DNA from 4 places in the Paenibacillus sp. FSL H7-0756 genome. Region 1 is predicted to be linked to each of the others. Evidence: riboswitches for the same ligand, from Rfam matches in the RefSeq annotation. Region 1 holds a riboswitch; each other region holds the start of a gene.
The links. Region 1 has a riboswitch for cyclic di-GMP ahead of NST04_RS00260 (transglutaminase-like domain-containing protein). Riboswitches for the same ligand answer to the same signal wherever they lie in the genome.
Positions count from the first base shown of each region.

Region 1 (7,445 bases):
ATGCTTGCGCTGGTACTTTTTGAACGCTACAGAGAATACAAGGCTGCCGGACGTCTGCTGGCTGAAGGCAAGCTGGGCGGACAGGAACTCAAAGCCGCCTGCAGGACCGCAGATCAGTTCTTCTGGAAGAATACAGTGATCACCTTGGTTAGCTGTATAGGATTCTTCATTGTTATTCCGGGTATCGTATATAGTTTGTCCTTCATTCCTTCACTGTCTGCATCAGCAGAGGGCTTCACCGTTAAGGGCCTGATTGATGCCCAGAAGAATATGTACAACTATCACAGCCAGCTTGTAGCAACACATCCGTTCGCCTCCTCCTGGTGGGAGTGGCCGTTCATGAAGCGTCCCGTGTGGTTCTTCAGCGGCGGCGAAGGCTTACCCGCAGGCAAAACGAGCAGCATAGTTACCATGGGCAATCCGCTGATCTGGTGGACAGGAATCTTCGCAATGCTGGCCGCCGTATGGTTCACTGTGAAGCGCCGGGACAAGAACCTGTATATGATCTGGATCGCCTTCTTCTCACAATATGTTCCCTGGATGCTTGTGCCGCGTGAGACGTTCCTGTACCATTACTTTGCGATGGTGCCGTTTATGATTCTATCCATTGTGTACATCCTGAAGCTGCTTGACAGCAGGTTCCAGGGTGCCAGATATTTGCGGTACGCCTATGTTGCGGCTGCCGCCATCCTGTTTGTAATGTTCTATCCGGTCTTATCCGGCATGCAGGTGAACAGCAGTTATATCATTCAAGTACTTCGCTGGTTCCCTTCCTGGGTATTCTAGGAGGGGAGCTGTAAGAGCCCATAGTTGTTGAAAGCTGATGTTGAAGAGGCGCATCAAAGAAGCTGTGGCTTACAATAAATTTAGGAGGAACCCTTGTGAAGGCCAGATATAGTGTAATTGTGCCCATGTATAATGAGGAGGAAGTCATTCAGGTAACCTACGAGCGGCTCAAAAAAGTAATGGATGAGTGCGGGGATACCTATGAGCTTGTGTTCGTCAATGACGGCAGCCGGGACCGTACGGCTGAGATTATGCGCGGAATCAGTAATAGGGATGAGCATGTCAAGCTGATTGACTTCTCCCGTAACTTCGGCCACCAGGTGGCGATTACGGCGGGCATGGATTATGCTGAAGGTCAGGCTGTCGTGGTGATTGACGCAGATCTCCAGGACCCGCCGGAGGTCATTCTGCAGATGATCGCCAAGTGGAAGGAAGGCTATGAGGTAGTCTATGCCAAGCGGCTGAAGCGCCACGGAGAGACTTTTTTCAAGAAGGTTACGGCCAAAATCTTTTACCGTCTGCTCAGCAGCATGACCAGTGTGGAGATTCCCACAGATACCGGGGATTTCCGGCTGATCGACCGCAAGGTCTGCGATGTGCTGCGCGGTCTGAAGGAGAAGAACCGTTATGTACGGGGGCTGGTGAGCTGGGTCGGCTTCCGGCAGACCATGGTGGAATATGTGCGGGAGGAACGCTACGCCGGGGAGACGAAATATCCGCTCAAAAAAATGATCCGCTTTGCGCTCGACGGAATCACCTCCTTCTCGCATAAGCCGCTCAAAATCGCCTCCTATATCGGCTTCTTCCTGTCCTTCTCCAGCTTCATCTACCTGTTCCTGGTCTTATTCCAGAAGGTCTTCACCTCCTGGACCGTGCCGGGCTGGGCGTCCATTGTCGGGGTGAACCTGTTGTTTAACGGCATTGTGCTGATGCTGCTGGGCGTCATTGGGGAATACATCGGACGGATCTATGACGAATCAAAGGATAGACCGCTCTATATCGTGCGCGAGACCAGAGGCTACCCGGATACAGAGTCTGAAGACACCCGGAAGGAAAGCGATTATGCAAGATAAGGCTTGGCGCGCAGGCATGATCCAGTTTCTGAAATTTAATGCGGTGGGCCTGCTTAACACATTCATAGATTTTGCGGTATTTACCCTGCTGCATTCCCTGGGGATGCTTAACACCCCTGCACAGATTATTTCCTATAGCGCCGGGACGGCCAACAGCTTTTTCTGGAATAAGAAGGTGACCTTTAAGGGAAGGGACAGAGGCGGGAATGGCGGCTTTGACCGGATGCAGCTGGTGAGATTTATTGTGCTGAATCTGCTGGTGCTGGGCATTTCGGTGCTGTTGATTCATCTTCTGACTGACCGGCTGGGGATACAGGTGCTCCTGGCCAAGGTGCTGGTTACCTTCATAACAGTGATCATTAATTTCTTTGGAAGCCGGAAATGGGTATTCTAAAGAGACAGTATATCTTCCCCGTATTCTGCGGCGGGAGTACTTATTCTATATTGCGGAGGCGATTGTCATGCGGAAGTTATCCTATTTGATTATACTTGCCGGGGTCCTGATTATGCTCTACCCCAAAGGAAGCGAATGGTACGAGGACCGTCAGCAGCAGAAGCTGCTGGAAGAGGCCGAACAGGCCTATAGTGAAATCGTTCCTTCGGCTACCGCTCCTGCCAGCCAGGATCTGAGCAAGCCTTATGCGGAAGTCACCCAGCTGCTGGCGGAAGAGTCTGGTGCAGAAGAGCCGGTGCCCACTACAGCGCCCGAGATTGAAGTTGGAGGCAAGATCACTGCCATTATTGAAATTGACAAAATCGATCTGAAGCTGCCTGTACTGGAGGGCGCCACCAAGACTAATATGAAGCATGCTGCGGCGCATATGAAGGAGACAGCTCCGATTGGCGCGGTAGGCAATGCAGCGATTGCGGCACACCGGTCAAGAACGGCAGGGCGGCTGTTCAACAGACTGGATGAGGTCGGTAAAGGGGATACCATTACTGTTATTACAAGCGGCCAGGAATACAAATATGTTGTATATGATGTATCTATTGTAGAGCCTACTGATATTTCGGTACTGAAGGGAAAGGATGATGATAAGATTCTGACCCTTATTACCTGTGATCCGCTTGTCAACCCGACCCACAGACTTATCATTCATGCGAAGCTGACCTGAATCCATCAAGACAAGGCGATAAAGGTCGAAAAAACATAAAATTTTAGTATATTTGTGGTGGAATCTAGCAATTTGGGTCTTGATAATAGATAGAGGTATGGTAAGATAGAACTATCAGAAGCTAATACACGATAACGGCAAACCTATCGAAAGATAGGGACGCAAAGCTACAGGGCCTTCCCGTCATGGATGGCAGCCAGCTACCGAATGAAGAGGCTTTTTTTGTTTGTTTTAATTCAGAATCTGTCATTATGTGGTAGTAGATTGGACAGATAAAGCTTATACGATAACGGCAAACCTATCGAAAGGTAGGGACGCAAAGCTAAAGGGCCTTCCCGTAAGAATGGCAGCCAGCTACCGAAAGGGGTTTTATCCATGAAGAAGTTTTATTTAATGTTGATTACACTTTTTGTGATCGTCACTTCTGTACAGACAGGCACTGCTCAAGCCGCTAATGCAGATTCAAGCTGGTTAAATGTTGGACAACTTGATCAAGGGATTATCGGGGTATCGTACGATGTTCCTAAGGATAAGAAGATGAAGCTCATGATTACCAAGGGCAACAACAGCTATACTTACAACTTATACACTTCCAAACCGAACGAGACGTTCCCGCTGCAACAAGGTAATGGCTCTTATAAGGTCTCTGTTCTTGAGAATACTACCGGCAACAAGTACAAAGTACTGTCTTCCGAGACTGTATCTCTCTCCATGAGCAATGTGAATGCCGTATATTTGAGCTCCGTACAGAATGTAAAGTGGAGTTCTTCCGATAAATCCGTTCAAAAGGCAGCTCAGCTTACAAAGGGTCTGACTACAGATGCAGACAAAGTTAAGGCTATCTACAATTACATCGTAACTAACGTGAAATATGATTACTCTTTGGCTAACAGCGTAAGCACAGATTATATTCCGAACAACGATAACACGCTTGCTACCAACAAAGGAATCTGCTACGATTACGCATCCTTGTTCGCTACAATGCTCCGCAGTGAAGGTATTCCAACCAAATTGGTTATGGGAAATACAAGCTATGTAACTTCATACCATGCCTGGAATGAAGTGTTCCTGAACGGCAAATGGGTAACGATTGATACTACAGTCGATGCAGGTCTGGGTAAAAACACAGCATCAACTGAACTGGTCAAATCAGCAAGCAAATATACTGCAGCGAAATTCTACTAAGAATAGCTGTGAACTATAGCATTACCTGAGAATAACCCGCTTAATTATTAAGCGGGTTATTTTTATTTATATAAAGGTTGCTTTTTAATAGAAGGATAGGTTATTATAAATAAGCGTTGTTGAGCGGCAAAGGAAATGAGAGATTACTTAAATAAGTGATTTCAAAAATAAAGCTTGCATTGCTCGGATGAACGTGATATATTATAAGAGTTGCTGGTGACGCGGTGAGCGGCGCTGACAACGAGCTTGATCTTTGAAAACTGAACAACGAGTGAGTATAGGAAATCACTTCGGTGAGATCCAAATTAGAGAATGTAAATTCTCGTCAGATGTTTCAAAATGAGCAATCGCTCTTTCTAAATACCAATTTGGAGAGTTTGATCCTGGCTCAGGACGAACGCTGGCGGCGTGCCTAATACATGCAAGTCGAGCGGAGTTTGAGAGGAAGCTTGCTTCCTTTCAGACTTAGCGGCGGACGGGTGAGTAACACGTAGGCAACCTGCCCTCAAGCCTGGGATAACTACCGGAAACGGTAGCTAATACCGGATAATTTCTTTCTTCTCCTGAGGAGAGAATGAAAGGCGGAGCAATCTGCTGCTTGGGGATGGGCCTGCGGCGCATTAGCTAGTTGGTGGGGTAACGGCCCACCAAGGCGACGATGCGTAGCCGACCTGAGAGGGTGAACGGCCACACTGGGACTGAGACACGGCCCAGACTCCTACGGGAGGCAGCAGTAGGGAATCTTCCGCAATGGGCGCAAGCCTGACGGAGCAACGCCGCGTGAGTGATGAAGGTTTTCGGATCGTAAAGCTCTGTTGCCAGGGAAGAACGTCCGGTAGAGTAACTGCTACCGGAGTGACGGTACCTGAGAAGAAAGCCCCGGCTAACTACGTGCCAGCAGCCGCGGTAATACGTAGGGGGCAAGCGTTGTCCGGAATTATTGGGCGTAAAGCGCGCGCAGGCGGTTATTTAAGTCTGGTGTTTAAACCTTGGGCTCAACCTGAGGTCGCACTGGAAACTGGGTGACTTGAGTACAGAAGAGGAAAGTGGAATTCCACGTGTAGCGGTGAAATGCGTAGATATGTGGAGGAACACCAGTGGCGAAGGCGACTTTCTGGGCTGTAACTGACGCTGAGGCGCGAAAGCGTGGGGAGCAAACAGGATTAGATACCCTGGTAGTCCACGCCGTAAACGATGAGTGCTAGGTGTTAGGGGTTTCGATACCCTTGGTGCCGAAGTTAACACAGTAAGCACTCCGCCTGGGGAGTACGGTCGCAAGACTGAAACTCAAAGGAATTGACGGGGACCCGCACAAGCAGTGGAGTATGTGGTTTAATTCGAAGCAACGCGAAGAACCTTACCAGGTCTTGACATCCAACTAACGAAGCAGAGATGCATCAGGTGCCCTTCGGGGAAAGTTGAGACAGGTGGTGCATGGTTGTCGTCAGCTCGTGTCGTGAGATGTTGGGTTAAGTCCCGCAACGAGCGCAACCCTTGACTTTAGTTGCCAGCAGGTTGGGCTGGGCACTCTAGAGTGACTGCCGGTGACAAACCGGAGGAAGGTGGGGATGACGTCAAATCATCATGCCCCTTATGACCTGGGCTACACACGTACTACAATGGCCGGTACAACGGGAAGCGAAGCCGCGAGGTGGAGCCAATCCCAGCAAAGCCGGTCTCAGTTCGGATTGCAGGCTGCAACTCGCCTGCATGAAGTCGGAATTGCTAGTAATCGCGGATCAGCATGCCGCGGTGAATACGTTCCCGGGTCTTGTACACACCGCCCGTCACACCACGAGAGTTTACAACACCCGAAGTCGGTGGGGTAACCCGCAAGGGAGCCAGCCGCCGAAGGTGGGGTAGATGATTGGGGTGAAGTCGTAACAAGGTAGCCGTATCGGAAGGTGCGGCTGGATCACCTCCTTTCTATGGAGAATCGTCTTCTGCAATGAAGACATTCAAATCGGAAGCTTCGCTTCCAAACCAATCAGGTTTAGGCCTGTTACTCACTCGTTGGTCAGTTTTGAGAGTTTAAGCTCTCATCTTTACCTTTGATCCTTGAAAACTGGATACCGAAACGAATTTGCGTTTTAGAACATCTTTTAGCTGAAACTTGTGTAAGCAAGTGGAAATAGTTATTAGTTGCTACCGTGATTTTCCTTAGGGAAAACACATTGGTTAAGCTACTAAGAGCACACGGAGGATGCCTAGGCGCCAGGAGCCGACGAAGGACGTGGCGAACAACGAAACTGCCTCGGGGAGCTGTAAGCAAGCTTTGATCCGGGGGTGTCCGAATGGGGAAACCCAGCTGTGGTAATTCGCAGTTACTCGTATCTGAATACATAGGATACGCAGAGGCAGACCAGGGGAACTGAAACATCTAAGTACCCTGAGGAAGAGAAAACAATAGTGATTCCGTCAGTAGCGGCGAGCGAACGCGGAACAGCCTAAACCAAGAGGCTTGCCTCTTGGGGTTGTGGGACGTCTCACATGGAGTTACAAAGGAATATGGTAGGCGAAGAGGTCTGGAAAGGCCCGCGATAGAGGTAAAAGCCCTGTAGCCGAAATGGTATTCTCTCCGAGACGGATCCCGAGTAGTGCGGGGCACGTGAAACCCCGTATGAATCCAGCAGGACCATCTGCTAAGGCTAAATACTACCTGGCGACCGATAGTGAAACAGTACCGTGAGGGAAAGGTGAAAAGCACCCCGGAAGGGGAGTGAAATAGAACCTGAAACCGTGTGCTTACAAAAAGTCAGAGCCCTTTTTATGGGTGATGGCGTGCCTTTTGTAGAATGAACCGGCGAGTTACGTTTAACATGCAAGGTTAAGGTGAGAAGCCGGAGCCGCAGCGAAAGCGAGTCTGAATAGGGCGACTTAAGTATGTGGACGTAGACCCGAAACCGTGTGATCTACCCCTGTCCAGGGTGAAGGTGCGGTAACACGCACTGGAGGCCCGAACCCACGCATGTTGAAAAATGCGGGGATGAGGTGGGGGTAGCGGAGAAATTCCAATCGAACTCGGAGATAGCTGGTTCTCCCCGAAATAGCTTTAGGGCTAGCCTCGGTGAATGGAGTGGTGGAGGTAGAGCACTGATTGGGTGCGGGGCCCGCAAGGGTTACCAAGCTCAGTCAAACTCCGAATGCCATTTACTTCTTGCCGGGAGTCAGACAGTGAGTGCTAAGATCCATTGTCAAAAGGGAAACAGCCCAGACCATCAGCTAAGGTCCCCAAGTGTGTGTTAAGTGGGAAAGGATGTGGAGTTGCACAGACAACCAGGATGTT
Region 1 covers NZ_JBBOVT010000001.1:54,473-61,917, reverse strand. Annotated here, with positions in the region: gene NST04_RS00280 (glycosyltransferase family 39 protein) at 1-786, shown strand, start outside; gene NST04_RS00275 (glycosyltransferase family 2 protein) at 882-1,859, shown strand; gene NST04_RS00270 (GtrA family protein) at 1,849-2,253, shown strand; gene NST04_RS00265 (class D sortase) at 2,321-2,974, shown strand; cyclic di-GMP riboswitch class I at 3,101-3,182, shown strand; cyclic di-GMP riboswitch class I at 3,256-3,336, shown strand; gene NST04_RS00260 (transglutaminase-like domain-containing protein) at 3,350-4,159, shown strand; rRNA gene NST04_RS00255 (16S ribosomal RNA) at 4,525-6,085, shown strand; rRNA gene NST04_RS00250 (23S ribosomal RNA) at 6,336-7,445, shown strand, end outside.

Region 2 (7,445 bases), on a different contig from region 1:
ATGGTTACAGAATTCTGAGTGGTGACTTTTCCGTCATTGGCTGTAAAGCGGATGGTATGGCTGCCTTCCGGTAAAGCTGCTATGTTCAATGGATTAAAGGATACATTTTGAGTTGTAGCTGTATTGGTTATCGTCTTACTTTCCCTTGCAGCTGCCTCTGAATCTATATAATATTTCAGCTCTAGCGCATCACCATTCGAATCTGATACCCCTATTACAGGAATGAACAGGGAGCTTGGGCCAAGCTGCTGTCCGTTGGGTGTTGGTATGGTAATTGTAGGGGCTGCATTGGAGGTAAGGTTCTTCTCCGGGAGATACTCAGATAGTGAGTTTCTCCATCCATTAGAAGGCTCATATGGCCTATGGTTACTATCCCCTGCATATACCCCAATACTGATCTTTGTTGGAATTCCACCAGTCAGTTCTCCCCCATGCTGCACAACAAAATCACTTGCATTGGATATAAATGTGTTGCTGGTAGTGAAATTCCAATCCAAATTTTCTACACTTGTATGTGTATAGTACTCTGCACTTGAACCATTGCTCGAATTACTCGCATAAACAGCTATGTCCAAGTATCTTGTACGTTGATATCCATTGTCCCAAAGGGTTCTTGAGCCTGAAGTCATAACGGCTGCATGGTCCAAGGCGATATCGTAGATCATTTGTCTTGTTGATAGATCAAAGCGAATATTCTTGAGCGTAATTCCTGGCATATCCAACGTAATTTCCGCAATATTACCCATGTCCGGAACATATTCAGCCGTTTTTATGAAACCATCGAAGTGGAGATCTGCAAAGCTAATAATATTAGACTCCCCTGCTGCTTTAACCTGTGATCCCCCTGGAAATAGAATCAACGTAACCATTAAAAAAACACATAAAATAGATATCCATCTTTTCAGCATATCCTTCATAGTTCCTCTCCTACCGCTATTAAATCTACTCTATGGTATAGGTTACTTTAGTAAATTGATTCGTCTTCGCATTGAAAATAATCGTGTTCATCGCAGCCTTATTGCTCATTTGTACGCTGAAGACAATTTTCCCCGGTTCAAACTGGATTACATTCACTGGTGTTCCTGCTATACTGCCAATCTCAAGCTCTATGTCCGGGGTCTCTGCGCGCAAATCCATGACTTCAAGATCATTGGCATTATAGGTGACTGTAACTCTGCGCTCGGATTTGTCACTTTTATAAGGGATGATCATTACAAAATTAAGCTGAGTATCCTTTTCCGGCTTGATCGTTACTGCAGGAGTCGTTGTTTTCTTCAAAAGCTCTGACCAGTCGCTGGTGGCTCCTGCATTCTTAGCCCGGACACGATAAGCGTGCATTGTATTGGGCTCAAGTCCGCTGTGTGTGTATTCCAACTGATTGGAATTCGAAATCACTTGTCCATCTACTTCCAAATCATAGCCGGATGCACCATTCACGGAATCCCAGGCAAGCTTGACCGAATTCACAGTAACTTCGCCTCTAAAATTCTTAGGCACCTCTGGTGCTGTAACCCCAGTTACAATCGTAGTCCATTCACTCCAATCACTTACGACCTGAGTGTTCTTGGCCCGTATCCGGTAATTGTGCTTAGTGTTTGGCAGCAATCCGGTGTGTGTAAAAGTTACCTTGCTACCATTGTCTATAATTGTACCGTCCGCTTCAATTTCATAGCCGGTGGCTCCCTTAACGGAATCCCAGGATAATCGGATTTGATTGCTCTTGGTCTCAGTCTTTACGTTTCCCGGAATCCCGAGTACGGTTGAAATCGTCAGCGGTTCGCTCCATTCTCCAAGGAAGCTTCCCTGCTTCGCTCTGACCCGATAATTATGCCAGGAATAGGGTTCTAATCCAGTATGCTTATAGGATAGCGATTCTTCGTTATTCAGAACTTCACCATCTACCAGGAGATCATAGCCGGTCGCACTCTCTACCTTATCCCACGTAAATTCAATACTTGTATTCTTGGCTAAGGCCTTCAGATTAGAGGGTTTGCCGAAGGTAGTGGTTGCAGATACGTATCCGCTCCACTCGGCAGCTCCCGCCGCATTTAAAGCTCTTACCCTATATTTGTGGGTGGAGAAGGGTGCCAGCTTCTTATGGATGTAGAGGTTATCCGTAACATTAAGAATGGTTGCCCCATCCAGTTCAATATCGTAACTTAGCGCACCTGCAACTATGTCCCAAGTTATTGTAATTTCGTTGCTCTTCGCTGAAGTCTGAATATTAGCAGGAACGCCGGCATGAGTGGAGTAAACCATCGTTTGGGTCCAGCTTCCGACTCTCTCATCATTCTTCGCCCGCACTCTGTAGGTATGCTCTGAATTCAATGCTAGCTGTGAATGTGTGAATTCTAGCTTCAATTCATTATCCAGAACGTCTCCATCTACCTCGATGTCATACCCCGTTGCTCCGGTAACTGGGTCCCATGCCACATGCACAGAGCTTCCTTCCACTTGTGCTGTAAGATTCTGCGGAACTCCAGGCAAAGTATGCACGGTGATGGTATTGCTCCATTCACTGATTCCATCATCGTTCTTAGCTCGTACACGATAACTGTGCTTACTGTTAGATTGGAGACTTCCATGTATATATGAATTATCCAGGATGTTATTATTTACGGTTCCGTCTACCTCCAAATCATAGGAGGCGGCTCCTGATACAGCATCCCAGTGCAAATGAATTGACTGCTCGTCTGCCGTTCCCTGCAGCTTAGAAGGTACTCCAACCAGAGTAGTCTTCGTAACCACTTCACTCCATGCCCCTGCTCCGCTGCTGTTCACCGCCCGGATTCGGAATACTTTGGGCATGTTCGGATTCAGATCAGTCTCCTGGTAAGTTAGCACGGCTCCTATATTCTTCGTACTGTTATTAACCTCGATTTCATAACTGGAGGCACCGATGACCGGCTCCCATTCGAGAGTAATGGTATGGCTTGTTGCATTCATTTGAATATTCAGTGGTGCAGCTGGCAAGGTCCAATAAGATGAAGTGATTGACCACTCCCCTTTGATGTCGCCACTGATTGCCCGGATACGATAGAGATGTTCAGTTCCCGGACTAAGCTCCCCCTTGGAAAAATCAGGTTCACTGCCGAGGACAGTAACCTCCTTATCGAATTCCACTTCATATCCATCTGCATTAAACAAAGCAGGCCAGTTCAATGTAATGGCTGAGTCTGTTGCACTAGCATTTATTGCTGGTATAGAAAAAGGTCTTAAAGATACAGAGGGAATCACTTCACGGGTCTGTTGCTCGCTCTCCCACGATAAGCTGGCCTGAGGATTCCCCATATCATTAGCGTATTCCATCTTCAGGTCATATTTTTTCCCCGCTTCAAGCTGGATGGTGCCTTGCTCCACATGCTGCTTCGTTGTCCAGGCATCCACCAGGAGCTGATCATTCACCCAGAGTCTGACTCCACCTGACGTTCTGGCGGAGAAGGTATATTGATCTGTATAGTTAGGTTGAATTTGCCCTGTCCATCTTACTGAGAAATGCTGGTCTGCTATCCCCGGCACACCCAGAACAGGTGGGCCAGCCAAAGAAATAGATTCATCCACCTTCACGGCCTTCTTGCCCGTAAAATCATTGCCGCTGTAATACTCGGCCTTAAGGCCCGACAGAACATACTTCAACAATGTACGTCCAGCTTGCTCATTCCCCGTATGTATTATAGGTCTTTGGTTCGAGATGACATTTCCGCCTACTGCAAATAATCCGCCTGTGGTGATATTAAGATGATTATTCACACTGACGTTGTCCCGGACAAACAGATCTCCCTGCGCTACATTTAGTTCTGCCCTTGAATTATTGGAAACCACTTCTCCAATAGACATTTCTTCGTCTACATTCATAGTTACCATAGTATTGATATTCATATTGCCTTGTACTACTATCCGTTCCGCGGATAGATCGAGCGAACCATTGTTATAGACCAAAGAACCTGCAAACAATTCATTATCTACATGTACATTGGAATTATTATTTAAATGCACCGTCCCCTGTACCCATAGATTACCTAGATTCTCATCTGGTACAGGGTTGATAACATTAACATCCAACTCCGTATTGGCATTTAATCCTCCACGGAGGATTAGCGACCCGTACACCGTTACATTCAGCTTCCGGTTCGTATTCATGCCGTCGACGATTACAATGACAGGCTGTTCTGCGCTTCCGAACGTCACGCTTGATTCTAAATTCAATTGTCCGACTGCAATAATTGCAGGCTTCTTGCCGCTGGAGCGGATAGAGCTTTGAATAGCTTCAATATCCGAATTTCCTATTGCCACTGCATGTTGGCTAACCTGCTGTATTTGTTGTTCAATAGATTTTATTTGTTCGCGGATATGGCGGGAGATTTCTACCTGCAGGCCGTTCACCCTAATAAAAGGCGGAGCGTTGTGTATGTTGGTCATGCTTCCCGATAGAAGAACTTTGTCACCAACAACCTTATTGGGTTCAAAGGGCATACTTATTTGAGGCGGTATCAAGGCGGGAGTGTATGTATTAACCAATGAAAGTTCTATGCTATTGAGAGCCGTCTCCATTCCAGCAGCATTGATTTGACTTAACGTGAGTCTTCCATCTTCGACAGCAACCTTCTTCTTGACTGTTCTATGCTGCCCTGCTTCAAGAGTGAGTCCGTCCATCACTTTGATATTCTCAACAGAAAGGGAGTTGTTGCTGCTATATACAGAGTCACCTACGGTTACCGAGACTTCATAAGTACCATTGTCTAGTGCAATTTCCCATTTTCCATCCGGATGGATTCGTGTAAGGCTACTTATGCCGGAGTCATCGTATGTATCTCTTGAGACTGTTGCATCGGTATGATCCATGTTCCAGCCGTAGGAGTATTGGTTTTTGACGCTAAAAACGGCTCCAGAATCTGCAAGCTCTCCGTCCTGTACAGGGGCTTCTTCGGGCTGAAACCGGATCCTGAGAATACTGTCCTGTGCGGAAATTTTCATCCCTGAGAATTCTACAAAAGGTGCAAGAATTTGAGCCAAAATGATAAAACACAGTACCTTACATATAAAGCTTTTCCTATTTGTCATAAAAGACCTCCGCTCATTTAACACTTCAATTAAAAAAGGGCGCAAAAAAACCACCGGAAAGAGCGGCCCGGCTACCATTCACAGATGGGTATCTCCCGCCCTGTGGTAAGGCCCGTGGCTTTGCGTCCCTGACTTTCGTACAGGTTTGCCTTTTTAGTTCTAATGGTTAAATTCATGCGAAATCATTTTGAATTCACTTCAAATACAATCTGTACTTACCTTGGCAATAATACCCTATATTTGAATCATATAATATTGTTATTTCTGTGAACATTTAAACCCAGCATCTTCCGCACCACCACCCAGCTCCCCAGCGGCGCCGCACCTAGCAGCAGCATAAGCAGCGTAATGGTCTGCGGAGATTGGTCCAGTGACAGCACGGCGATGAAGATCAGCAGACCAAGGAGGCGGCCGCTCATCAGGCTAAGCTCTCTTAGCACTACCAATTCCACGCGTTTGCCGGCGCTCTCCTCGGACACTCCCATAAGGTCGAAGCTGGTGGACAGCATCGGCAGCATGTAGAGCGGCAGGCAGAGTGAGGTCCCGATTCCCATGATCAGGAGGGTGGTAAAATTCACCTTCCACAGCAGCGGAAGAAGGAAGGCGATGAGCAGCAGACTGCCTGCCAGCATACCGCCGAGCCGGGCACGGGGCTTGAACCATCTGCCGGCCGCATAATAGCTGATCAGGGAGACGGCGGAGGTCAGCAGGGCGAACTGTCCCAGCTTGCTCTCCTCCTGTGCAGCAATGTAGACGAGCAGACCGATCAGGAAGGAGAATACGCCTTCCCGGATACCCTGGAACACTAGCGCCGCCGCAACTGGCCGCCAAGGACTGCGCCTGCGGGTAAGCTCGCGCCAGGGCTCCAGCCAGAGATAGGCTTCGCCGCGCGGCCGTTTGCGCAGCCAGAAACTTAGCACAGCAGCCACCCCATAGATACATAAAGACAATATGAATACCATACGGTAGCCTTGTCCGCCTTGCCAGCGGGAGATCATCCAGCCGGACACCCAGGGGCCGGCTATTCCCGTCAGGGAACCCAGCAGACCCATCCACCCGTTATAGAAATCGCGGTTCGCAGCGTCCGTAATCTCGAAGAAAACAATGTTAAATGCCAGCCAATACAGCCCGATGGATAGCCCGAGGACCCCACCCAGCGGCCAAATATAATGCACTGCTTCTTCGCGAAGCCACAGCACCAGCAAATAAAAAAAGCCCGATACGGCAATTCCCAGCCGCAGGGCATTCATTTTGTTATGTTCTTTCACCCACTTGCCGCCCAGCCAAAAGCTGAGACCCACGGCAAGCTGCTGGGCCACGGTGAACCAGCCGATCATGGCGAAGTTCTGCCGGCTTTTCCACAGATATACGTTGAGGAACGTCCCTGCAAGCACTGTAGCCAGAAGGTATAGCCCGCCTACAGCCAGCAGCAGCGCCGCCTGTCCCCGTTCTGAACCTCTCATGCTTAACCCTCCCTGCTCGTCCTAAGACACTTCATCTATAACTAACATGTCCAGACGGCAGGGAAAGCATGAATCCGATATTTATTCGGCTGCGGTGCTGAGATTGCGGACAAGCTGGATACGGTCTTCCTGCGCCAGACTGTGCTGGACATGGAAGCAGGAAGGGCATACGTACAGATTCAGCGCGAAGGGAGGCTTCAGCACGGCTGCGCCGCCCAGCGCTTCCGGCGTTGCCGGGGTGAACCCGTTCACCTGCTGCGTACCGGAGTGAAGCATCAGCTCATGGCATTGCGGACATTCCGGCGCTTCCAGCTGGGCAGCCAGAATTGCCGAGACCTTGTCCTCATAACGCTTCAGGTCATAATCGTCACCGAACTGGGTCAGCGTCCCCCATACAGGCACCACGCTATCCTTGTCGTCGTCATCCCACAGATTATCGTCGCTGATCTCTTCTTCTCCGGAAGCTTCCGCCGTATCCGGCTCTTCATCCTCCAGATCCTCTGCACCTATTGTCACTGTGCGGTAACCGCTAAGCTCGTTGTTGCAATGAGGACAGGTATCCTCGGGTCCAAACTCCTCATCCCATACAATCTCGGTATGGCACCATGGGCAAACTGTTGTCTCCATCTGTATAATCTCCTTCGCTTACTCACATTCGGTTCAATTCACCGTTAAATATATAATGCCGGCCGCTACAAAAGCCAGGGCTGAAAAAAACAGAATCCGAATCAGCAGCTTCATCTCCCTGCCCCCTAATTCAGAATATGGCCGCGCCGATAACATAGGACAAGGATATGGAGAGCAGCATGGCTGTCAATCCTACCGCCCGGTTATCCGCAGCAATCTCTTCATCAATTGAAAAGACCGGAGTAAAAAACTCGAACAGGAAGTAAGCCAGCAGCAGCAGCAAAAAGCCTACAA
Region 2 covers NZ_JBBOVT010000003.1:1,285,290-1,292,734, reverse strand. Annotated here, with positions in the region: gene NST04_RS31575 (fibronectin type III domain-containing protein) at 1-917, opposite strand, end outside; gene NST04_RS31570 (fibronectin type III domain-containing protein) at 943-5,106, opposite strand; cyclic di-GMP riboswitch class I at 5,120-5,221, opposite strand; gene NST04_RS31565 (MFS transporter) at 5,307-6,524, opposite strand; gene NST04_RS31560 (hypothetical protein) at 6,606-7,151, opposite strand; gene NST04_RS31555 (DUF350 domain-containing protein) at 7,282-7,445, opposite strand, start outside.
Region 2: linked by a shared signal. The riboswitch ahead of NST04_RS31570 (fibronectin type III domain-containing protein) and the one ahead of NST04_RS00260 (transglutaminase-like domain-containing protein) in region 1 are both predicted to bind cyclic di-GMP.

Region 3 (7,445 bases), 1.2 Mb from region 1:
GAGCGCGAACATGACGAACGGGGTTTTGCGGTAGATCGCAGACAATGCTTTGACCGGGACGCCTTTCTCTCTGGCAATGACGACCTGGTCGGCACCGGTAACTCCGAACTCCTCACTGCCGGAAGCTACCATCTGCACAGCCGGGAAATCCGAGCCCCCCGGGCGGATCTCAACATCCAGCCCCGCTTCTTTATAGAAGCCTTTTTCCACTGCGGTATAAAAGCCGGCAAACTGCGCCTGATGAATCCACTTCAGCCGGAGCACCACCTTTTTCAGCTCGCCTGAGCCTTCTGCTCCCTGTCCTTCGGCCTTTCCGGCATCCGTATTGTTACCGCAGGCGCTCAGGAGCAGCATTAGCGAGGTTAACAGCATCAGTGCTTTCGTTCTGGACTTGTTCCACATGGTAATTCCCCCGTTTATGAATGATTTAGTATTGCTCCAGCGCCTTCAGCACCGCTTGCGAATCACTTACACTGCCGAACACCCCGCCCTGCATTTGAACCATATTCAACGCCGCCAGGTGATTCGCTTCATCCGTCGCTCCCGTGCAATCCGCAAGGATCAGACACTCGTACCCCCGGTCATTGGCCTCCCGCATCGTGGTGTGTACACAGACATCGGTAGTAATACCAGTCAGAATCAGATGGGTAATTCCTTTATTCCTCAGGATCAGGTCCAGGTCCGTTGCGTAAAAGCTCCCTTTGCCCGGCTTGTCTATAATGTACTCTCCGCGGGCAGGCGCCAGCTCCTCAATGATCTGCCAGCCGCGCTCCCCCCGTACGAGGATTCGTCCCGCCGGTCCTTCGGAGCCGATCTCAGCCCCGATCTGGCGGCTGCGCCACCGTTTGTTCGCCGGCAGATCCGACAGATCCGGCTTATGCCCCTCGCGGGTATGAATCACGGTGAACCCTTCGATGTCCCGGATACGTGCCAGCAGCCGCTGAATGGGCTGAATCGCCCGCGCCGTTAATGAGAGATCATAACCCATTCTCTCGACGTAACCGCCCTTGCCGCAAAAATCCGTCTGCATGTCGATAATCATCAGCGCTGTCTTCGCCGGGTCCACTGCCCCGTCATAAGGCCAGATGTAAGGTGTTGCTGCAATCTGCATGGTTTATGCTCCTCTCCTGATGTCGCTATCTCTATTAATGTTAGTTTAGTTAACATTAACTCGCGTTTCTTTGGTATGAGTTAGATTATATTACAATGAATTTGCGATGTCTTCGGTTTTATTACGAAATAATACACTGAATGTTTGTGTTTATTTACATAGTTAACACATACATTACATAATCATTCGCAATACTGCTTATTAAAAAGGAACACTCCGGGTTTTGCCAAGCCCAAGGTGTTCCAACAGTTGAATACCCGCATTTCTTCTCATCTTCCTCTTCCATAAGCTGTAAGCGCTGGGAAACCAGTTTTTTTGTCGAAATAGAGCTGCATATTTCGAGTTTTTTGATAAATAGGCATAATATAGTTGAAAAATAGCTCTTTAAGTACTAGAATTAAGCTTGTTTGCAGAAGTTAATGACGCATAAGAACTATTTATGATTCTTTTTGTCGATTGCAGTCGATCACAATTCATCACCTCTACAGGATGTATATCATTGATCTATTTCTAAAGGCAAACTTCCCGAAAGGGCAGGACGCAAAGCTATGGGCCTAAGAACGCCAGAATCCGCGTTTACGGTTGCCAGGCTGCCAATAGAGACCACTTAAGCCAGCTGTTCAGGAGGAAGACTTCCGGGCTTGATGATGTTCTTTTTCTGTACGAATTGCCATTGATCATACGAAAAAGTGAGGTTACAACCATGCCGCAGCAGGATATCGAACCAAGCCGATATGAATTCGTAGAGTCCCTGATGCTTGAACGTAAAGGTCTCCTGGATTCATTCTCTGTGGAGGGCCGGACTTCTGACGGGACAACTGGAGATAAGAATGGAATTATCCTCGTGCAGGACAACCAGATATTCATTACTCCCCCGCTCCCCGGAGGCGCTCCCGCCCGCATTTCTGCGATCCACCCTGTTGTCCTGAAGATCAACTGGAAGACCGTTACAGAGCCAACCGAGGTGACCAAGTCAGATTATATTACCTGGGAGATCTGCGAGAAGCCGCAGTATGAAATTACCGTATCGCCTGACAAGCTCAAGGTCCACTTCACTTTATACCGTGCAGAGAAGTACGCCTGGAATCTGGTTAACTGTCCCGCCGCCTTCGAGGCGGTCGTCCGTGCCCAGCCCAACCCGGCGGTGCTGCTGTCCACGCTCACCATAGAACAGATTATTTCTTCACTGGACAACCGTTTCATTCTGCGCAGCCTGAACATTCCCGCCCTGTACGCGGAGCTGGAGAATCCTACATATCTTCCCGTATGCATCGCAGAAGGAAGAGCTCCGCTGCCCGGCAAGGAAGCCCGGCTGGAATTCCTGCTGCCGGAGCATACACTGGAGGGGAACAGAATGCTTGGGGGACAGGAATCCCCCGCTCAGAAGCCTGCGGAACCCTTGGAGTATCTCCGTTTCCCGGGAGCTCCCTTTACCTTTGCAGGTGAGGTCTTCGCCCGCAAACTGCCGCCGGAGGAAGGCATTCCCGGCCTCGACACAGACGGAAGGGTTCTGCCCCCTCCCCCGCCGCAGGATATCTACTTTGCTGCCGGCAATCATGCCAAGCTCCTTCCCTGCGGTAATATCGTAGCCAACCACACAGGCAGACCCCGCATCTGCGGAGGAAGCGGCAGCATCCGGATCTGCGACTTCCCTCCGCTCTGTCTGCTGACCAGAGAGATGACAGAGCCTGCGGGCGACGTTATGTTCGCAGGCGACATTATTGTACCGGGAGATCTGGAAGGATCTGTACGGATCGAAGCCCTGGGGAATGTGTACGTCTATGGCGATATCCGCCAATCTACGATTATAGCCACCGGCAGTATTTATGTTAGCGGCCAGGTTACCGGCAGCGGCCTGTACGCCGGATATGCCGGGGTACAGCAGCATCGTCTGCACAGCCTCGCAGGACTGCTGCGTATAGAAGTGGACGGACTGCGTGAGGCGGCACGCCAGCTGGCCAAGAACGTAGAGTCCCGGCAGCAATCGGTGAATTACGGTCTGGTGGTCATGCTGCTGCTGGAGGATAAATACAACCACCTCGATAGCCTGATCCGCGATCTTGAGGCTACCCTGAGCCGTATGAACGGAGAGTTCGGCTCCGGCACAGACCCGCTCCGGCATATGCTTGAGGTGTTCACCCACCCGGGGCAATTCACCGGATACATTACGGATAGTGTCCTAAGCAGCTTCTCCAGGCTGCTCCTCAAGCTGGGCGAGGAGATCGAACTGCTCGAGGAGGAGCATGCAGTAATTAATCTCGCCCGTTCGCAAGGCAGCCGCCTGGAGTCCGGCGGCAAGCTGCTTGTGCGGGATTCTTGTTAAGTACTACTAGATAAGGAGAAGTGAGAGCATGCGATATAACCGTCTAGGCAATAGCGGCCTTCAGGTGTCCGCCCTGGGTCTTGGAACCAATTCATTCGGTAAACGGGCAGATCAGGAGACCTCGGTCCGCATTCTGCACACCGCTATGGGTCAGGGCATCAATTTCATCGATACCGCCAATATCTATGCCGGCTCTGAATCGGAGCGGATCATCGGCCTTGCGCTTGAGGGCAGACGCCATAACGCAGTGCTGGCGACCAAAGCCGGATTGCCGAAGCATGAGGGACCCGGCGGCAGCGGCTCTTCGCGCCATCACCTGATGCAGGAGCTGGAGGGCAGCCTGCGCCGGCTGAAGACTGACTATGTGGATCTGTATCAGATCCACACCTTCGACCCCTACACACCGCTGGAGGAAACGCTGCGCACGCTGGATGATCTGATCTCCGCAGGCAAGGTGCGGTATATCGGAGCCTCCAATTATGCCGCCTGGGAGCTGATGAAGGCGCTTGGAATCAGCGAAGCCCGCAGCTGGGCGAAATACATCTCTATCCAGTGCAGCTATTCGCTGGCTGACCGCACGCCCGAGGCCGAGCTGCTTCCGCTCTGCCTGGATCAGGGGCTGGGCATCATCCCCTACTTCCCTCTGGCGGGCGGTATCCTTACCGGCAAATATGCCGGCAGCGGCAAGGCCCCTGCCGGCTCCAGAGCAGAGACCGATCCGAACTTCCGCCGCTTTCTTACCCCGGAACGCATCTCGCTCGGGGAGCAGGTTCAGGCCATTGCGGAAGGGCTGGGCACCTCACCTGCGGCTCTATCCCTGTCCTGGCTGATGAACCGGCCCGCCGTCTCCACGGTGATTGTCGGCGCGACTACAGTAGAGCAGGTCCAGCATAATTTGCAGAGTCTCTCTGCTTCGCCGGATGCGGAGGTACTTGAGCAACTTGACCAGGCTAGCGCCGCCTTCCGCACCGGCGAGCCGTTTGCGGTCTACCGGCTGCCATAAGCGCTGACGGTAACGTTCATATCTATACACACAAAGCGAGCCCCCGTATACATATACGGAGACTCGCTTTTGTGTTTTTTGGCTCATATTGAATTTGTATTATACCGCAGCGATGAACCGCTCCATATCTTCCTGTACGGTAGTAATACCGCCGATACCAAAGGTATCTACCAGAACCTTGGCTACATTAGGCGACAGGAAGGCCGGAAGCGTAGGGCCCAGATGAATGTTCTTCACGCCCAGATGCAGCAGCGCCAGCAGGACGATCACCGCTTTTTGCTCATACCAGGCAATGTTATAGGAGATCGGAAGATCGTTAATATCCGCAAGACCGAAGACTTCCTTCAGCTTAAGCGCTATAACTACAAGAGAATAGGAGTCATTGCACTGGCCGGCATCAAGCACGCGCGGAATTCCGCCGATATCGCCAAGCGCCAGCTTGTTATATTTGTATTTGGCACAGCCTGCGGTAAGGATCACCGTGTCACTGGGCAGCTCTGCTGCGAAGTCGGTGTAATAATTCCGGCTCTTCATCCGTCCGTCGCAGCCGGCCATGACGAAGAATTGCTTGATCGCGCCGCTCTCTACCGCTCCAACCACCTGATCTGCCACATTCATTACAGCCGCATGGGCGAAGCCGCCGACAATCTCTCCGGTCTCAATCTCTACCGGAGCACTGCAGCTCTTGGCCTGCTCGATCAGAGCTGAGAAATCCTTCTCACCATCAGTGCCTGCCGCGATATGCTGAATTCCCGGATAACCGGTGTTGCCTGTCGTGTATAGCCGGTCTTTGTAGCTGTCCTTCGGCGGTACAATGCAGTTGGTGGTCATCAGAATCGGACCGTTAAAGCTGGCAAATTCCTCATTCTGCTTCCACCAGGCATTGCCGTAGTTGCCTACGAAGTGGCTATATTTCTTGAAGGCGGGATAGTAGTGGGCCGGCAGCATCTCACTGTGCGTATACACATCCACTCCGGTACCCTCGGTCTGCTTCAGCAGCGTCTCCATATCCTTGAGGTCATGACCGCTAATCAGAATACCGGGGTTTGTACCTACACCAATATTGACTTTGGTAATCTCAGGGTTGCCGTAGGCTGCGGTGTTCGCACGGTCAAGCAGGGCCATTACATCCACGCCGAACTTGCCGCATTCCAGCACCAGGGCTGTCAGCTCGCCGCCGCTCAGACTGTCATCCAGGGCAGCAGCCAAGCCTTTTTCCATAAAAGCATGTGCGCCCGCTTCATAGAAGCCCAGCACTGCGGCATGCTCCATGTAAGCAGCCATTCCCTTCAGGCCATAGGTCAGCAGCTCGCGCAAGGAACGGATATCCTCATGCTCCGTAGCAAGCACGCCCACCGTTGCCGCCTTCTCCATCAGCTCTTCATCGGTCACCGCATTCCAGTTCGCCGCGTCATGCTCCGATAAATGGGCCATCACTCCGGCATCGGCCACTCTGCTGCGCCACAGGTCCCGCAGGGCCAGTCCTTCCCGAACCTTCGCCGTGAAGAATTCCGGCACAAAGTTGGCATTGGTAATCGTAGCGAACAAGCTCTCTATAATGAATTTCTCCGTTACCGGATCGGTGATCCCCAGTTCGCGCCCGCTGCGCGCGAAGACGGCAATGCCTTTGAGTGTATATACCAGAAGATCCTGCAGATTCGCTACCTCACTAGTCTTGCCGCACACCCCCTGAATCGTACAACCCGTCCCCTTAGCTGCCTCCTGACACTGGAAACAAAACATTTCGCTCATTACCTGAATCACTCCTTATCATTATTGGAACCGCTCTGTGCCTCGCCTTTACAGTTACCAATAATTGTAGTAGACTTTCGTCTATCAATCGGTAACGAATGTTACCAATCACTACACATCGGGAGGAAAAGTATGAGACCGGAGCCTGCTACACTGCAATCCTGCCTGCTATTTCGCGGAAAGTCCGCAGAAGAGATCGGACAGCTGCTGGATACACTGGCTTACGCTGTCAGCTCCTACCACAAGAATGCGATTATTCTGGCAGAGGGTGATCCGGCAGACCGGCTCGGGATTCTGCTCTCCGGCCGCATCGAGGTGCAGAAGACACACCCCACCGGCAGCAGTGTGACCATCGCGCATCTGAAGGAGGGACAGACCATCGGCGAAGCCGTATTATTCCGCAGGAATAACACCGTGCCCGCCACCGTCACGGCCACTGGCCCCTGCAAGGTGATGTTCATCAGCAAGCAGGAGCTGCTGAGATTATTCGCGGCCGACACCGATATCCTCACCCGCTTCATCGAGAATCTGTCCGAGCGGCTGGTGCTGGTGAACCGGAAGATCGAGAACCTGTCCGCCGGTCCGCTGCGCCGCCGTATCGTAGACTTCCTGCTGGAGCAGGGAGAGCAGCAGGAATCCGATACCTTGAAGCTTCCCTTCAGCCGGAAGGAATGGGCCGAGCATATGAATACCGCCCGCCCTTCCTTGTCGCGGGAGCTGGGATTCCTGCGCGATCAGGGCTGGATCGAATTCAAGGGCAATGAAATCACCCTGCTGAACCGGAGCCGGATGCAGGATTACATCCAGACTCTGCCCTCTTCAGCAGGTAATCTGTAGGAACCGCAAACGACCGAGGAGGATACAAGCATGCCACCGTCCACTGCAGGGCAGATTGACCAACTGCTGGCTGAGCACAGACAATGGTTCGCCAGCGGAGTTACGAGAACCCACGGCTTCCGGCTGGAGCAGCTTCGGAAACTGAAGGAGGCCATCTCACGCAATGAAACCCGGATTATTGCTGCACTGAGCCAGGATTTGCATAAAAGCGAGTTTGAGGCTTATGCCACAGAGATCGGATTCACGCTGGACAGCATCGGCTATATGATGAAGCATCTACGGCGCTGGATGAAGCCGGTGAAGGTAGGCTCACCACTGCATCTGTTTCCGGCGCGGAGCAGAATCATAGCCGAGCCTTACGGAACGGCGCTAATTATCGGGCCGTTCAACTACCCGTTCCAGCTGCTGATCGAACCGCT
Region 3 covers NZ_JBBOVT010000001.1:1,219,997-1,227,441, reverse strand. Annotated here, with positions in the region: gene NST04_RS05500 (ABC transporter substrate-binding protein) at 1-402, opposite strand, end outside; gene biuH (biuret amidohydrolase) at 428-1,111, opposite strand; cyclic di-GMP riboswitch class I at 1,617-1,709, shown strand; gene NST04_RS05490 (flagellar assembly protein A) at 1,785-3,434, shown strand; gene NST04_RS05485 (aldo/keto reductase) at 3,463-4,437, shown strand; gene hcp (hydroxylamine reductase) at 4,537-6,189, opposite strand; gene NST04_RS05475 (Crp/Fnr family transcriptional regulator) at 6,322-7,026, shown strand; partial or broken gene NST04_RS05470 (aldehyde dehydrogenase) at 7,042-7,445, shown strand, end outside.
Region 3: linked by a shared signal. The riboswitch ahead of NST04_RS05490 (flagellar assembly protein A) and the one ahead of NST04_RS00260 (transglutaminase-like domain-containing protein) in region 1 are both predicted to bind cyclic di-GMP.

Region 4 (7,445 bases), 300 kb from region 1:
ACATCTCGGCTACCTCGATTTTTTCGGATAAGCAGGGGTTGGCTTTTTTAGCAGTTCACGCAGAATCTCAATCTCTAACTCCTTTTCACCGAGCATCTTGACCGCCTTCTCATATTTCTGCTCGACCTCTACCAGGCGCTTCAGTTCCTCTACCTGCTCCTGGGGGTACGGATGATCTTGTTCTCCATGGGCTTCCCGGTAATCCCTCACCCACTGATTCACCGTGGACGGAGTCACCCCATACTTTCGGGCAACCACCGCCGCCTTAATGCCAGATAACACCTCTTGCGCTGCCTTCTCTCTTGTTCCTGTTAAGTGTCCCATACCGTTCATCCTCCTCCTATCTCTAGTCTACATTTTTGTGGGGGAGGACTCCAACTTCATTAGGGGGCTGTGGAGTTATAAGGGGAATGTTGTATTCTGTGCAGTAGTTTCACTAATTAAAAACAGAAAACAGGCATCCGGCAGGGCGGGTAAGCTCTGCGGATGCCTGTTTGCCTATGAATATGTGTATAGGAAGGAGGGGAAGGCTGCGAGCGGAAGGGTTAGCCTTCCAGCAGCAGGGATTCCGGGTCCTCCAGCAATTCCTTGACTCTGACCAGGAAGCTGACCGCTTCTGATCCATCCACGATCCGGTGATCGTAGGACAATGCGATGTACATCATCGGACGGTTGACCGTGCGCTCCTCATCCAGCGCGATGGGGCGCAACTGAATCTTGTGCATGCCGAGAATGCCGACCTGCGGGGTGTTGAGGATCGGTGTGGACAGCAGGGAGCCGAACACTCCGCCGTTCGTGATCGTGAAGGTTCCGCCCTGGAGCTCCGGCAGACTGAGCGTATTGGCGCGCGCCTTGGAGGCCAGCTCGCCGATCCGCCGCTCGATCTCTGGGAAGCTAAGCCGGTCGGCATCGCGGACGACCGGTACAACCAGGCCTTCCTTGGCAGCTACGGCAATACCGATGTCATAATATTTCTTCAGCAGGAGATCTTCCCCGTCGATCTCGGCATTCAGCATCGGGTAAGCCTTGAGCGCGCCGATGACGGCCTTGGTGAAGAAGGACATGAAGCCGAGTCCGACCTCGTGCTTCTCCTTGAAGGCATCCTTGCGGCGCTTGCGGATGTCGAGAATGGCGGTCATGTCCACCTCGTTGAAGGTGGTCAGCATCGCAGCCGTCTGCTGCGCTTCGACCAGGCGGCTGGCAATCGTCAGCCGCCGCCGCGACATGCGCTTGCGCTCGGTGGCTTTGCCGTCCTCGGCGTGCGGCGCCTTGCCCGCAGCCGGCGGCGCGGGCTTCGCCGGCTCCGGCCGTGCAGCCGCCGCCGGAGCCGCCGGCGCAGCGGCCTGCGGCCCGGCTGCGCCATGACCATCTACATCGGCCTGACCGATCCGGCCGATAGGGTCGCGGGCACTGACCTCGCCGAGGTCGATGCCCCGCTCCCGTGCCAGCTTGCGCGCCCCCGGCGAAGCCAGGGCCGCAGTGCCTGCCGCCGCACCTTCGGCGGCGGCTGGAGCCGTTACCGCAGCGGCCGGTTCAGCCGCTGCGGCACTTGCGGCAGCAGCAGGCGCGCTGCCGCCCTGCGGTGCGCTGTCTGCTGCCGGCTTGCTGGCAGCACCAGCCCCGGCGGCGCTGCCGATGATGCCGATGGCTTCGCCAACGGCAACGTTCTCGCCCGCCTGGCGCAGGATGGAGGAGATGACGCCGTCCTCCTCCGCACTGATCTCGAGATTGACCTTGTCAGTCTCAAGCTCGGCAAGCACATCCCCCTGGCCGACAGTGTCGCCCTCTTTAACCAGCCATTTGTAGATCGTTCCTTCGGAAATCGATTCGCCCAAATCGGGTACTTTTATCTCGGACACAGGCCGTACCTCCCCAAATATAGTGGTGTGCGTGATATTGGATGACCGCCTTGCTGTGCTCAGGAAGACGGTACAGGTGCTTGCACTGCTGCATTCAATTTCAGGGCTTCCCGGACAATGCGCCGCTGCTCGAAGCTGTGGACATCGGCGTAGCCGCTGGCTGGGCTGGAACGGTCCGGACGGCCGATGTACTGGACAGTGACCTTCTGCGGTGCGATGGCGCGCAGCCGGGATTCGGCATACGTCCACCCGCCCATATTCTTCGGTTCTTCCTGCACCCAGACGATCTCCTCCAGCGAACTGAAGCCGCTAAGGTGGGCGCCAAGCTCGCGTTCCGGGAACGGATAGAGCTGTTCCATGCGCAAAATGTGCAGCCAGGAGAAGTCCTGTCCGCGCGTTGCTTCCAGCTCCGTCTGCAGGTCGATGGCCACCTTGCCGCTGCATACCACGAGGCGCTTTACGGCTTCCGGCTTACTGCCGAGCAGCGGCTCGGGAAGAACCGGCTGGAAGGTGCCCGAAGCGAGGTCCGCTCCGGCTGAGGTGCTGCGCGTGTTACGGATCAGGCTCTTCGGCGCCATGATGACCAGCGGCCGGGCATCCGGTTGTCCGCAGAGCGCGGCCTGACGGCGGAGCAGATGGAAATATTGCGCAGCGCTGGTCAGGTTGGCTACAGTCCAGTTCTCCTCGGCGGAGAGCTGCAGGAACCGTTCCATTCTGGCGCTGGAGTGCTCCGGTCCTTGACCTTCATAGCCGTGAGGCAACAGGATTGTCAGATTGCTGCGCTGCGTCCACTTGGCGCGGCCGGCAGAAATGAACTGGTCGATAATGACCTGAGCCGCATTGGCGAAGTCGCCGTATTGAGCCTCCCAGATAACGAAGGTCTCCGGTGCGAACACATTATAACCATATTCGAAGCCGAGGACAGAGGCCTCGGACAGCGGACTGTTGTAGACGCCGAATGAAGCGCCGGCATCACTCAGCTGATGCAGCGGAGAATAGAGTTCACCGTTCTCGCTGTCATGCAGCACCAGATGACGGTGGGCGAAGGTACCGCGCTGTGAATCCTGCCCGCTGAGGCGGATCGGCGTGCCATCCTTCAGGATGGTGGCGAAGGCAAGCGTCTCTGCCAGAGCCCAGTCCACCCGCTCGCCGTCATTCAGTGCATCCTTGCGGCGCTGCAGAATCCGTTCCAGCTTCGGATAGACCTTGAAGCCGGCCGGTACGCGCAGCAGCTCGCGGTTAATCTCCTGCAGCCCGGCCAGCGGGAAGGCAGTCGGACGCTGCTGGGGACTGTCGTTATCCAGCGCGACGGCGGTTTTGGACTCCGCATTCTTCTGTTTGCCTTCCTTCATCTGGTCAAAGGCCTGCTGAAGGACGCTCTCCGCCTCCGCAATCATGTTCTTGACATCATCCGCTGTGATTACCTTCTCACGCTCCAGGCGTTCAGCATAAGCGCGGTACACAGTAGGGTGGTTCCGCACTTTGCCGTACACAATCGGCTGGGTTGTCTCGGGATCATCCATTTCATTATGCCCGTGGCGGCGGTAGCCGATCAGATCAATCAGGAAGTCCTTCTTGAACATATGGCGGTAAGCACTGGCCAGACGGACTGCGGCAATACAGGCTTCCGGGTCATCGGCATTGACATGCACGATTGGAATTTCATACCCTTTGGCCAGGTCGCTGGCATAATGGGTGGAGCGGGAATCCTCGCTCTCTGTGGTGAAGCCGATCCGGTTATTGACGATAATATGCACAGTACCGCCATTCTGATAACCCTGCAATTTGCCGATATTAAGCGTCTCTGCGACAATGCCCTCTCCAGGGAAGGCGGCATCGCCGTGCATCAGCACAGCCATAGCCTTGCTTGTGTTCAGCTTAGGCAGTCCCGGAGCGTTGCGCTCTTCCTGTGCGGCGCGGGTGAAGCCCTCGACGACAGGATTGACGAATTCAAGATGGCTCGGGTTATTGGCCAGCGTGATCCGGGTGCGAACGGTCTCACCTTCGCGGACGGCACGGTCAGCCCCGAGATGGTACTTCACATCACCGCTCCAGCCGTAGGTCACGCCCATGGAGCCTTCCGAAGGGAACAGCTCCTTGTTCGGCGAGTGATGGAATTCCGAGAAAATAATATCATAAGGCTTGCCCAGAATATGAGCCAGCACATTAAGTCTTCCGCGGTGGGCCATGCCCATCAGGATATGCTCTGCGCCGTCATGCGCGGCGGCCCGCACAATCTCATCCAGCATCGGCACGAGGGCATCATTGCCCTCCAGGCTGAAGCGCTTTTGGCCGACAAAGGTCTTGTGCAGGAAGGTCTCGAAGTGCTCCACCTGAACCAGCCGCTTCAGCAGGTCTTTGCGCTCTGTATTATTCAGCGGGGCAGGGGAGGTCATCGATTCCGCCTGGCTGTTGAGCCAGCGCAGCTCGCGTTCATCATGTACATGCCCGAATTCGTAGGCAATGGTCTGGGTATAGGCCTGGCGCATTCTGTGGACGGCATCCATCGCGGTATGCACATCCGCAGGGGCATTATCCCAGATCAGCGAAGCAGGCAGAGCATTAAGATCCTCGCGGGTAAGCTCGTAGGTCTCCAGCTCCAGCCATTTGGCCATCGGGTTCGTGCTGCGCTCCAGCGGGTCAATGTCTGCGGCCATATGGCCGTATATCCGAATATTGGCGATCAGCTTCGAGGCCTTAACAGCCTTCTTGAGCCACTGCGCATCTGCTGATACGGCAGGGCTCGGAGCCCTCTCGGCATCGGGTGCCAGCGGAGGGGGGCCGGATACGGTGAAGAGATCACGGTAATGTTGTTCAACAGAAGAGGGGTCCTTGACAAATTGCTCATATCTTTCTTGGATGTAGCCCAGGTTGGGGCCGTAATATTTGCTCCATACTGTGTCGTTATAGGGCTCTTTGACTGCCATGAATAGGTCCTCCTAACGGATAAACTCCACGCGAGGCATCCAGTGTGCCACTTGGCGGAGCTGCAAATGTTTGCGGTTTCATTCTCACCTTATTGTGCTACTTTCCGGCGGGGTAATCAATTCATACTTTCGGTCAATCCGTTCGCAATTTGGCATGATTCATTACAGTATTCATACGGAACTATCATAAATAAGCAAAATTCCCCTCCGCTTCTTTTGCTTTTGTTAATTCTTAAGTGCTATCTAACTATAAATTCCTATCACAGTCCGTCATCTATACAAATGGGTAATTGTCTCTATACGAGGTTGCGCGCAGCGGTAAGACGGAGCAGTTAGAGTTCCCTTTAGTATATTTAAACTATTAGCTAGGGTTTGAACTTGGGACTGGAAATATTTATACAAGACGCTGGCAATTTCAGCTAAGTTTCCTCACATTTTATCATAAAAAAATTCCAGAAAACGACACACTAATCGCGCATGATCTTGTATAATGTTATTGCGGAGAACGGTTTCATCGATTCTTGCCAGATCCTTTCATGATGGAGAGGGTCCAGTTAAAGGTAAACCTGCCGAAAGACAGGGGCACAAAGTCTCGGATCTAAAGTAGAGATACTACAAAGTAGCAATACTACTATGATGGCCGGACTGCCTGGGGACGCGAAAATTCTAGGAGGAGATTTCTTGGATATGTCCAACCAGGGGAATGACGAGCTGCAGGCAGTAGATCTGGATTTAGAATGGGTGCACTTGCTGATGTCTGCCAAGCAGGCGGGGATCGCGGCGGAGGAGATCCGCCGGTTTCTAAGTGAGAAGGCGCTCCAGGCGATGTAAGGCGGTCATCATTGTTCGGATACATACAGAAAAGGCACAGCGTCCGGTACGCTGTGCCTTTTCTGTATGCCGCTTGAAAGCATGCCTTCGCCGAAGGCGGCCTCCCTGCCGTGCGGAGTCTTCCCTGTGACATACAATGCTGTGTTTAGTTGTCCTTTTGTTCCATGCGCCATTTCTGGTAATCGAGGAATTCCTTGAATTCACGTTTGCTTATACCGGAGGCCATAGCCTCCTGAACCAGCCGGAACCATTCCCCGTCCAGGGCCTGTTCTTCCGTCTCTGCCAGTCCGCCATACAGCAGTGCATGAATGGATACCTGAAGCGCGTCAGCGATTTTTTCGATGAATTGAATGGAGGGGTTGGATTGAATATTCCGTTCCACATTACTGAGGTATGATTTCGCCACATCAGCCTTATCCGCAAGCTCGGATAGCGAATAGCCCTTCTCCAGCCGGAGTTTGTGGATGCGGCTTCCCATAGTATCTGACACGATTACAACGCCCTCCGTACTTTTTTGGTAAAAGATAAGAAGTGATATGCTTCGCGCTATACCGTATCCCTATCTCTCTCGCGGAAACGGCACCGCCCGTTCATAGGAGGGACGGCAAAGCCGTTTTCACTTGTCAGTATAACAAAAAACCGCAAATCGGACAAAATCATTGAGCCGGCAGCCTGTAGAAAAGAAAATAGCACACCCGGCCCGGTTGGGGAAGGATGTGCTGTCTTGATGGATTCCTGATCTACTTGGCTTCTCCCACTCCTTGAAGAGCATCGAAGGTCCAGTTCAGAGCTAAGCCGTCACCCTGAAAAATGTTCTGATCGAGCGTATTGTCCACGAACTCGAAGGCGATCTTAAAGGTCTTGGAACCGGCTGCGGCAATCCCTCCCGGCAGGATACCTGCTGCTACGAGATCGTAGCTTGGGGTGTTCTTCAGATCCTTCAGGGAGATCTCGGACAGCACATGACCGCTTAGTGAACCGCCGGTGTACGAATTATCCAGGAGCTTGACCTTGAAGTGGTCTCCGAGATCCTGGCCCGCATTGTCGCCCTTGGCATCGGTTACGGTGTATGTGGTAGCGAGCTTGAGGAATTTGATATCCAGTGTGCCGTCATTGGACAAGGTAAAGGTGCGGACGGTGTAGTCTCCCGGCTTCAGATTCGTCAGCGCTACCGGAGTATTGAAGGAGGAGCCGAGCTTCAGCGTACCTGCGGCGAAGGTTGCGGTGCTTGTGGCTGTGGAGCTGAAGTAAGCGAAGGTGCCCCCGCCGATTAAAGACAAGCCCAGTGCTGCCGATGCTACGCCAAGACCCAATGTTTTTTTGATACCCATGATTGATTTCCTCCTCGAATGGTTTGTTTTGTTGGTAAATTATTTGAGACTGCCTTTTTCCTGGTTGGCTTCAAAATTCAGCGTCAGCGCAAGCGTATCGCCCTGATAATAGTTCTGCGGCTGGAGGGTTTCCTTGAAGGCAAACTGGATAGTCAGGTTATCCGAGGTACCGGCTTTAATGCCGGATTTCTCTCCGCCTAAGATCGCTCCGACAATTCCCCGGGCCACGAGATCGGGACTCTCTTTCTCCAGATCGGCCAGCGAGATGACCAGGAGCGGCAATTCTTGCTTATCCTTGTTCGCGAGGAAGGTCACAATAATATCATCCTTGAAATTATGGGAGCCGTTGTCTCCCAGAGCGTCTGTAATAGCCGATGAGGTGTGCAGTACCACTTTGGGAATGTTAAGCGTCCCGTCATTTATAAGCTTGAAATCTCTTAAGATGCTGTCTCCCGGCTTGAGGTTGCTGAGATTAACAATGACAGAGGGATCAGATT
Region 4 covers NZ_JBBOVT010000001.1:354,846-362,290, reverse strand. Annotated here, with positions in the region: gene NST04_RS01590 (IS3 family transposase) at 1-4, opposite strand, end outside; gene NST04_RS01585 (helix-turn-helix domain-containing protein) at 10-324, opposite strand; gene odhB (2-oxoglutarate dehydrogenase complex dihydrolipoyllysine-residue succinyltransferase) at 546-1,859, opposite strand; gene NST04_RS01575 (2-oxoglutarate dehydrogenase E1 component) at 1,919-4,786, opposite strand; cyclic di-GMP riboswitch class I at 5,336-5,439, shown strand; gene NST04_RS01570 (anti-repressor SinI family protein) at 5,474-5,617, shown strand; gene NST04_RS01565 (helix-turn-helix domain-containing protein) at 5,763-6,095, opposite strand; gene NST04_RS01560 (TasA family protein) at 6,358-6,948, opposite strand; gene NST04_RS01555 (TasA family protein) at 6,988-7,445, opposite strand, start outside.
Region 4: linked by a shared signal. The riboswitch ahead of NST04_RS01570 (anti-repressor SinI family protein) and the one ahead of NST04_RS00260 (transglutaminase-like domain-containing protein) in region 1 are both predicted to bind cyclic di-GMP.